3 regions of the Rhizobium sp. K102 genome follow, and region 3 is predicted to be linked to each of the others. Evidence: riboswitches for the same ligand, from Rfam matches in the RefSeq annotation. Region 3 holds a riboswitch; each other region holds the start of a gene.
The links. Region 3 has a riboswitch for cobalamin ahead of bluB (5,6-dimethylbenzimidazole synthase). Riboswitches for the same ligand answer to the same signal wherever they lie in the genome.
Positions count from the first base shown of each region.

Region 1: it holds a riboswitch for cobalamin, as region 3 does, so the genes downstream of both, nrdH (glutaredoxin-like protein NrdH) here and bluB (5,6-dimethylbenzimidazole synthase) in region 3, are expected to answer to the same signal.
Region 2: it holds a riboswitch for cobalamin, as region 3 does, so the genes downstream of both, cobU (bifunctional adenosylcobinamide kinase/adenosylcobinamide-phosphate guanylyltransferase) here and bluB (5,6-dimethylbenzimidazole synthase) in region 3, are expected to answer to the same signal.

Region 1 covers NZ_CP092436.1:4,060,633-4,063,904, reverse strand. The annotation lists gene nrdE (class 1b ribonucleoside-diphosphate reductase subunit alpha) at 1-1,090, opposite strand, end outside; gene nrdI (class Ib ribonucleoside-diphosphate reductase assembly flavoprotein NrdI) at 1,069-1,473, opposite strand; gene nrdH (glutaredoxin-like protein NrdH) at 1,487-1,708, opposite strand; cobalamin riboswitch at 1,969-2,195, opposite strand; gene MHI61_RS25940 (heavy metal translocating P-type ATPase) at 2,536-3,272, opposite strand, start outside.
Region 2 covers NZ_CP092436.1:1,051,455-1,054,726, reverse strand. The annotation lists gene cobW (cobalamin biosynthesis protein CobW) at 1-892, opposite strand, end outside; gene cobU (bifunctional adenosylcobinamide kinase/adenosylcobinamide-phosphate guanylyltransferase) at 899-1,423, opposite strand; cobalamin riboswitch at 1,709-2,105, opposite strand; gene MHI61_RS11055 (chloride channel protein) at 2,357-3,272, shown strand, end outside.
Region 3 covers NZ_CP092436.1:1,183,240-1,186,511, forward strand. The annotation lists gene MHI61_RS11720 (HAMP domain-containing methyl-accepting chemotaxis protein) at 1-1,085, opposite strand, end outside; cobalamin riboswitch at 1,326-1,513, shown strand; gene bluB (5,6-dimethylbenzimidazole synthase) at 1,555-2,244, shown strand; gene MHI61_RS11730 (DUF2865 domain-containing protein) at 2,248-3,272, opposite strand, start outside.

The DNA of each region.
Region 1 (3,272 bases), 1.5 Mb from region 3:
TCTTCTTCGAGATGCGCGCATCCGCCACCATCTCGCGATACTTTTCCGTCACCGAAATCTCGGTGAAAGGCACGCCGTAGACGCGTTCAACGTCGTAAGGCGAGAACAGGTACATGTCCTCATTGTTTTTCGCGAGCTCGAAGGTGATGTCGGGCACGACGACGCCGAGCGACAGCGTCTTGATGCGGATCTTCTCGTCGGCATTTTCGCGCTTGGTGTCGAGGAAGCGCATAATGTCGGGGTGATGGGCGTTGAGATAAACGGCGCCGGCTCCCTGACGGGCACCGAGCTGGTTGGCATAGGAGAAACTGTCTTCGAGCAGCTTCATCACGGGGATGATGCCCGACGACTGGTTCTCGATCTGCTTGATCGGCGCGCCGGCCTCACGGATGTTTGTCAGCGACAGCGCCACGCCGCCGCCGCGCTTCGACAATTGCAGCGCCGAATTGATCGACCGGCCGATCGATTCCATATTGTCCTCGACCCGCAGCAGAAAGCAGGAGACGAGTTCACCGCGCTGCTTCTTGCCGGCGTTGAGGAAGGTCGGCGTCGCCGGCTGGAATCGGCCTGAGATGATCTCGTCGACCATGTCGCGGGCAAGCGCTTCGTCGCCCTGTGCCAGGGTCAGCGCCACCATGCAGATGCGGTCTTCGTAGCGCTCGAGATAGCGCTTTCCGTCGAAGGTCTTCAGCGTATAGCTGGTGTAATATTTGAAAGCGCCGAGAAAGGTCGGGAAACGGAATTTCCTGGCATAGGCCTGATCGAACAGGTCGCGCACGAAATTGAAGGAATACTGATCGAGAACCTCCTGCTCGTAATAGCCCTCGGTCACGAGGTAATCGAGCTTCTCCCTCAGATTGTGAAAGAACACCGTGTTCTGGTTCACATGCTGCAGGAAATACTGCTTCGCCGCCATGCGATCCTTGTCGAGCTGGATCCTGCCCTCATCGTCATAGAGGTTCAGCATGGCGTTCAGCGCGTGATAGTCGAGCGTTTCCGCCGCTTTCAAAGGACGTTCGCCGGCGGGATGAGCAAAAGTGTTATGCGGTTTTGCGCCCGCATCCCGCGTCAGAGTTGTTCCCGTGTCCAAAATCGTTCCATTCCGTGTTTGACGTTGGCGACATCCTCGGCCGTGCCCATGAGCTCGAACCTGTAGAGGTAAGGCACCTGGCATTTGCGCGAAATCACGTCGCCGGCGAGCCCGTATGTCTCGCCGAAATTGCTGTTGCCCGCGGCAATCACCCCGCGGATATGTCCTCGGTTTTCCGCATCGTTCAAGAAACGGATCACCTGCTTGGGAACGGCACCCTTGCCACCGTCGCCGCTATAGGTCGGCACAATGAGAACGAAGGGTTCGCGGATAGGGAACGCCTCTGCGCCGCTGGCCGGAATGCGCGCCGCGCGCAGCCCGAGCCTGGCGACGAAGCGATGGGTATTCTCCGATCGGCTGGAATAATAGACGAGCAGCCCCATCGCCGTTTTCCGGTCAGGAGAGCGCGCTGATCATATCGGGACGGAAACCCGCCCAATGCCGCTCGCCGGCGATGACGACGGGCGCCTGCATGTAGCCGAGGCTGCGGACGCGATCGAGCGCTTCGGCATCCTGCGAGATATCGACGATATCGTAATCGACGCCCAGGCGGTCGAGGGCGCGATAAGTGGCGGTGCATTGGACGCAGGCAGGTTTGCTATAGACGGTAACACTCATCATCTTCCTCGTGATGTCAAAGAATTCTGGACGCAATACTGGGATCGGGCGCCTTTCGGCGTCCGGGGCAACGTTTGATGGTGATCTGGCAAAGTCGGCGCTTTAAACGCCCGATACGATCCCTTTCGGGATTTGCGCGGGCGGCGGCCTTGATATTCTCGACATGACTTCAACCCCGAAGTGCTCATGCGGACGTTCGGGGCAGCGCAACAGGCGCGGATCACTCCGCTTCATGCACGCGACCTTCCGGACACCCCGCCCGTGGACAGCTAGTTCAAGGCAGGTCTCCTGGCTTGCGGGTCGAAGCACCCTGCCCCAGCCTTCCCGAGGCATCATGCCTCAGTGACCTGAAATCGGACAGTTGCTCGCCGCTTACAGTTGCGGGGGCAGCTCCGGCCTTGTTGCGCCGTCATGGCGAAACGAACCGTATTCCCATCTTGGCCCGCGATCCTGACGAATCGAAGGAACCTTGAACACTAGATATAGTACGCGAATCCAAAATCACGTCAACGGATGGTTTGTGCATTGCGTTACGGCAGGTTTGAAATCACTGCGTTCCTGTGAAAAACATGGATAACGAAGGCTTAACGAAACGAGGCTGCGGAGAAGGTACGGATGAAGCGGGCTGAGCTGTAGCCGGGCCTCAGTTTGATGACAAACCTCCCCTCTCCGCGTCATCCTCGGCCGTGTGCCGAGGATCTGCTGCCTATCGACCGGAGGCAGATGCCCGGGGCAACCCCGAGCATGACGAAAGAGGAGTTGGCGCCCGTTATCAGCGGTCTACGCCACTCTTCATGTGACGAGCGCCGCAAGGACGACATCGAGTGTTATTCCCTTATCCGAAGCAGCCTGAGCGCATTGATCGTCACCAGCACGGTGGCGCCGGTATCGGCGAGGATCGCCGGCCAGAGGCCGGTGATGCCGGCAATCGTCGTCACCAGGAACACCGCCTTCAGCCCGAGGGCGATGGTGATATTCTCTAGGATATTGCGCATCGTTCGTTTGGACAGTTCGATCATCCGCGCCACGTCGCCAACGCGCCCATGCAGCACGGCGGCATCGGCCGTCTCCAGCGCAACATCGGTGCCGCCGCCCATGGCGATGCCGATATCGGCGGCGGCCAGCGCCGGAGCGTCGTTGATGCCGTCGCCGACCTTGGCGACGATGAAGCCCTGACGCTTCAATTCGCCGACGACCCGCTGCTTGTCTTCCGGCATCATCTCGCCGCGCCAGTCGATGCGGAGCATGCCGGCAACGGCTGCTGCCGTCCGCTTGTTGTCGCCCGTCAACATCATCGCCTTTACGCCGGCTGATTTGAGCGCGGAAAGCCCGGCTTCGGCATCCTCGCGCGGCTCGTCGCGCATGGCGATCAGCCCGACCGCAACGCCATTGACGAGCAGCACCGATACGCTCTTGCCCTCGTCGTTCAGAACAGCAATGCGCGCATCCTTTTCGCCATCGAGGGCGCCGCGCTCGCGGGCCGCGGACGGCGACAGCAGGTCCAGCGTCTCGCCGCCGACTTTGCCGCTGACGCCCTTGCCCGGCAGCGCTTCCAGCTCGAAGG
Region 2 (3,272 bases), 130 kb from region 3:
TCGGCTTCCCGGAAACGTCGACAAAGCCCTTGAGACGCAACACGTCGTGGGCAGCGATGATCGTCTTCAGCCGTTCGACGAAGCCGGCAACATCGACGATCGGGCCGAGCTCGACGACGAAGCTGTCGAACTCGTCGTGGTCGTGCGGCGCACCGTCCTCATGCTCCAGCTCGTGGTGCGACTTGCGGTTGGCCAGATCATTCTCCGTGCCGATACCGAGGCCGAGCAGGATGCCGGCCGGCACCTCGCCGTTTTTCGCCTCGATCATCACGGGCTTGCGCTGGGTGCGGGAAGCGACCTCGTCGCGCACGCGGCCGAGGCCGGCCACATCGATCAGGTCGGTCTTGTTGAGCACGATCAGATCGGCGCAGGTCAGCTGATCCTCGAACAGCTCCTCGATCGGGCTTTCGTGATCGAGCGATTCATCCTCGCCACGGGCCGCCTCGACGGCATCATGATCGTCGGCAAACCGGCCGGCAGCGACAGCAGCGCTGTCGACCACCGTGATGACGCCGTCGACGGTCACCTGGGTGCGGATGTCAGGCCAGTTGAAGGCGGCCACCAGCGGCTGCGGCAAGGCGAGGCCCGAGGTTTCGATGACGATATGGTCGGGCCGCTGTTCACGTTCCAAGAGCTTTGTCATCGTCGGAATGAAATCGTCGGCGACGGTGCAGCAGATGCAGCCATTGGTCAGCTCGATAATATCGTCCTCGCTGCAATTTTCGGCGCCGCAGCCCTTCAGCACGTCGCCATCGACGCCGAGATCGCCGAACTCGTTGATGATGAGCGCGATTTTTTTGCCGCCGGCATTGGTGAGCAGGTTGCGGATCATCGTCGTCTTGCCGGCACCGAGAAAGCCGGTGATGACGGTTGCGGGAATCTTCTGGTTCATGAAACTTTAACCCTTCATTTTCAGCGGCAGGCCTGCCGCGATGAAATAGACTTCGGCGGCTTTCGCCGCGATCATCTGGTGCAATCGGCCGGCATGATCGCGAAAATCCCGCGCCATGCGATTGTCCGGCACGATGCCGAGCCCGACCTCGTTGGAGACAAAGACCAGCCGCGCCTTTTCTTGCCCCACGAAATCGACGAGCCCTGCAAATTCCGCTGCCATGTCGCGCTCTTCCATCATCAGGTTGGTGACCCAGAGCGTCAGGCAGTCGACCAGCACGATACGGCCGTCGCCGTCGATGGCGGCGAGCTTGCCAACAAGGTCGAGCGGCTCCTCATGCGTCGTCCACGACGGGCCGCGGTCGGCCCTGTGCTGCTCAATGCGCGCCTGCATCTCTTCGTCCCACGCCCGGCCGGTCGCGAGGTAGTGACGATCGAGGCCGGTTGCGACGACGAGGTTTTCGGCAAACCGGGATTTGCCGGAGCGTGCGCCGCCGAGGATGAAAATGGTATTGGAGAGAGCGGTAGTCATGCGCAGACGGCCCTTTGACGGGATACTGCCTCCCACCCACCCTCATTCCGGTGCTCGTCACAGGAATCCAGCCGCGGCGCCTCCGCGCCGTGAATGACTTCATGCAACTTTGCAAAGATTTTCCCGCGCCCAAGGACTTGGGCGCACTGGATTCCTGTGACGAGCACAGGAATGAGGGAGGAGAGGAAAATGCCTCCCATATGCGCCACACCAGGCCGCGCCGAATTCATTCGTTCAGCCAAAACAACCTCCGTGCTGGCAGCGGGTCTCTTACCCAGGGTGGGCTTTTCGCCCGGCACGGAAGGCAGGTCTCCTGGCTCGCGGTTATCGGCCGCGATCGGGGCGGACCGGAAAACCGGTCGCCCCTGATCGTGCCAGCGGATCCGCCTCGCCTTCCCGGTTGCATCGGTGAAAAGGTGGACGATTCGTAGAAATAGAGGCGTCCGACCCCGGTTTATCACCATACATTTCCAGTGGCTTTTCCGGCACGTCGCCCGTCCCCCTGCCTGCACGATTGCAGGCCGCCGGCCGGAAGGGCTCGATGCCGGATGGAAGACCCTGACCGCTCTACAGTCGCGGGGTCGGCTGTGATGAAGGCGCCCGACTTGGGTCCGCCCCGTCACATTCCCTTTTCATCCGGAAGGGCAACTGCCGATCCGGAACCATCCGTTATGTCAGGATGGTCAAGCGACCATCCGTTGAGGGATGGTTAGGCAAGCCAGAGCATAGAGTCAACCGGCGTTGACGACCGAGGCGACGGCCGGGGGACAGGAAGCCTCCAACAACACGACTTACTCTACCAAAACATCGTCTTTAATCAGAGACTTACGTCATAAAAATTTGTCCCGCGCGCCGGCTTTTCGCCGCAATTGCATCGCAAGCGGACAGCACCGCCGCCCTTGACCGGGCCTCTCCCCGCCTAGTTGTCTAGCCATGCTTATGAAATTGGATCGGCGCCGTTTCCGCGCGCTGCGTGTTTTCTTCGACCCGGGACGGTTGCGCGCGCTGACCCGCCGCAGTGAAGTCGGCCTGTCGCTGGCAGGCGCCGTCGTCGGCATCGCCTCGGGGCTTGCCGTCACCGGCATGAGCTACGCTTCCAACGAGCTGCACCAGCTGGTCTTCGGCATCGCCGACACGGAAAGGCTGAGCGCGTCGGTCATCGAGGACAAGATGCTGCTGCTCACCGCGCCGGTCGTCGGCGGCGTTCTGCTCGGCATGCTGCTCCTGGTGCTCGCCAAACGGCGCAAGAAGCCGATGGTCGATCCCATCGAGGCAAATGCGCTGCATGGTGGCCGTCTCTCCCTGACCGACAGCATCATCGTCGCCGTGCAGAACCTGATATCCAACGGCTTCGGCGCCTCCGTCGGCCTGGAGGCGGGCTATACCCAGCTTGCTGCCGGCATTGCCTCCAAGTTCGGCCTGAAGCTGCAGCTGCGCCGCTCGGACCTGCGCATTCTCGTCGGCTGCGGCGCGGCCGGCGCCATCGCCGCCGCCTTCAACGCGCCGTTGACAGGCGCCTTCTACGCCTTCGAGCTGATCATCGGCACCTATACGATCGTGTCACTGACCCCGGTCGTCGTCTCCGCCCTCGTTTCCACCCTCATCGCGAGATTGCTTGCCGAAGGCGATTTCACCATCGATATCGGCAGCTTCGGCTCGGTCGTGCCGGCCGATTATGTCCCGGCGCTGCTGCTCGGTGTCTTCTGCGCCGGCGTTGGCATTCTTCTCATGCAGGGCGTGGCCTTCGTCGAGGAGCTTGCGCGCAAAAGCTCGATCGCCCCGCCCTTTCGCCCGGCGCTCGGCGGCATCATCGTCGGACTTCTCGCGATGATCTCGCCGCAGGTGCTAT
Region 3 (3,272 bases):
GCCTGCTGCTCGGTCCGCTTGGCGAGCTGATCTGCGGAGGAGGCCAGCTCGCTCGATCCACCTTCAACCGCGACAGAGGCGATCTTGATCTCCGTCAGGGCGGCCGCGACGGCCTGGACCATGTTGTTGAAATCCTGCCGCAACTTATCGAATTCGGGACCGAGATCAGCAAGCTGGACCGAGAAGTCGCCGGCGGCGAGCCTTTCCAATGCATTGGCAAGGGTCGTCATCACTAGTCGCTGCCGGTTGCCGGCTTCTTCCGTCAATGATGCGTTGCGTGCCCGTTCGGCGTCGAACGAGGCGCTCTGCTCGGCAGCGGCCTGCTCTCTTTCGACCTTCGCGATCGCCTCGTGACGGAAGACCTCCAGCGCCCGCGCGAGAAAGCCGATTTCATCGCCATTCTCCTTATAGGTGACGGGGGAGGCCAGATCGCCTTGCTGCAGCGCCCCGATGCGTTCGCTGAGGATTCTGAGGGGGCGGCCAACGAGGCTGCGCATGGCGAGAAGAAAGGCGATGACGGCGAGGGCGGTGATGACGGACTGCGTGAGCAGCGAAACCAGAACCTTCTGCTGGACCGCGGAAGCGATCTTTTCGACAGACCAGTTGGTGACGATGTAACCGGTTGTCTTGCCTGATTTGTCCAACGGCAGCGGTGCGATAATCGTGACCAAACCGGCAGATATGCCGCTATCGTCGATTGCCGTTTTATCGGGCTTCGCACCGAGGCGCTTCGCCAGATCGACTGGCGCAGGCAGACCGGCAATGCCGTCGCGTGTCCACGTATCGACGGCAGCGGGCTCGGCGTTGAAGGCGGCAAACTGAACGAGATCGAGGGAGGGATCGTCGCGGTAGAGCGAATAGGCCTCGCGAACCGCATTCGCCTTGCCCCATTTCACGCCGCCTGCGGCGAGAGATGCAAACTGCTCCACATCTTTCGACCAGTTTGCCGTGGCGCCGTCGATCAGGGCGCGGGTTTCATACATCCACGTATAGGTGGCCAAGGCGGAAATGCCGCAAAGATTGACGGCAACGATAATCGCCGCCAGCTTGGCTGTCAGAGGCATCGTCTTCAAGATATGGATCATCCGCGGGGCCTGGAATTGCGGCTCGGTCGGATATTTGCGACCGGCATGTCAACACGGGCATCCACGCTGACGGTTACATCAAGAGCAATCATGCCCATGTCCGAGCTGCAACCCAAAACGCGCGAAAACAGTGTGTATTTGATGTGTGAATAAATCATAAAGTAGAATGGGATCGAGGGCACACGCAGGTTGTTATGCTCGCGCACGGTCGGCCGGTGCTTGCTGCCGCGTCGCTTTCCTGAAATAGATGCTTCGTCAGGTGCCCGCCGGTCAGGCGGGAGAATCGGGAATCCGGTGCAAGTCCGGAACGTGCCCAACGCTGTAAGGCTGACGCCCGCCGCTTCATCACGCCACTGGCTTTTGCCGGGAAGGCTGCGGCAGGCGGATGACGCCAAGTCAGAAGACCGGCCTGGCAAGATAGACCCAACCCGCGCGGACGGCGGGCGGTTGCGTTGTTGGGGATTTGACGATGCGACCCTTTGATGAGGATGCCGTTTCAGCGGCATCCGGTTTTTCTCTCGCCAAACGCGAGGCCGTGTATCACGCGATCATGACGCGACGCGACGTGCGCAGCCAGTTCCTGCCTAATCCGTTGCCGGATGACGTCGTGGCGCGGCTTCTGACCGCCGCCCATCACGCCCCCTCCGTTGGCTTCATGCAGCCGTGGAACTTCATCCTGGTGAAAAGCGAAGCCGTGCGGGCGCGGGTAAGGGATGCCTTCGCCAGGGCGAATGAGGAGGCGGCACTGATGTTCGACGGCGAACGGCGGCAGGCGTATCGCTCCCTCAAGCTCGAAGGCATCGTCGAGGCGCCGCTCGGCATATGCGTGACCTGCGATCCCACGCGCAGCGGCAGCGTCGTTCTGGGCCGCACGCACAATCCGCGGATGGATTCCTATTCGACGGTCTGCGCCATCCAGAACCTCTGGCTCGCGGCGCGCGCCGAAGGAATCGGCATTGGCTGGGTCAGCATCTTTCGCGAAGGCGAGCTGAAAACCATTCTCGGCATACCCGATCATATCGAGGTGGTTGCCTGGCTGTGCGCCGGCTTCGTCGACCGGCTTTACGACGAACCGGAACTCTCCGTCAAAGGCTGGCGGCAGCGGCTGCCGCTCGAGGAGCTCGTCTTCCACGATGGCTGGGGACGGAGCGAGCCGTAGCGGTCACTGCTGTTGCGGCTGCGGGCCCGGTGTTGCCGGGTTGGCAAGATCGATCGAACCCTGGTCGCCCGCCAGAAACTGCGGTCCGACCTGCCGGACCTTGTTTTGCGCAGGGTCATAGGGACGCTCCGGGACTGACGGCTGGGGTGGCGTTGGTGCAGCCGCGGCATCTTTCGCCGGCGGATTGGTGCGGATCGTGGTGATCGATCCCTGCTGCGGCGGTTCGCTCAGGGCCTGCTTGCCGCGAATCTCTTCGTAATAGGCGGCGAGATTGCAGGCGCAGGCATTTTTCTCGCCGGGCGCGCGGTTTTTGTAGGCGAAGGCGTTCTGCATGGCGCTGTAGGGCGTGCCGGTTGCCACCGAAATCATGTTCGAGGCTTCGGTGCTCCTCACGTCGCGATAGAAAAGCTCGGTCTCGATGCCGGGACACATCTTGGCGCAAGTGTCAGCATCGCGGCCGAAATCGACCGAGGTGGTGTTCGAACTGATCGGGAAGAAGCCGCCGTCGCAGCTGCGCACGCAGATGGTGCTGACCGGCGAAAGCATCTCGGTCCTCGGCAGGCCGTAACGCGGGTCGAACTCTTCACCGCCGCCGAGCGGAATGAAGGTGTCGGCGCGCATCGCCTGTTCCTCGATGCTCGGGGCAAGGTCGTTGGCGCTGCGCTCGGACGGGGCGTAAAAATTCTCGCTGTTGCAGCCATTGCGCTCAAGAGCAGCCATCAGTTCGCGGCGCCCGCCGTCATCACCGCCGCCCTGGCTGCGCAGTTCGGCGCGACGATCCTGGAGATACCGGATATTATCGATCATCCGGGCTTCAGCCTGCGAGAGCTCGTCGCAATAATCGGCATTCTCGCCACCGATCACCACCATGCTGCCCGAGGTACAGCCGTAGCTGCGCAGGTCGTTGCGGACCTTGCGCAATTCAAGGTTCTGCTCGGCTATGGCACCGGCAAACTGGCGCGCTTCCGGACCATTGCCGTTGCCGATCGAACGCGGCAGGTCGGCCAGGCGGCCGCGCAGGTCATCGC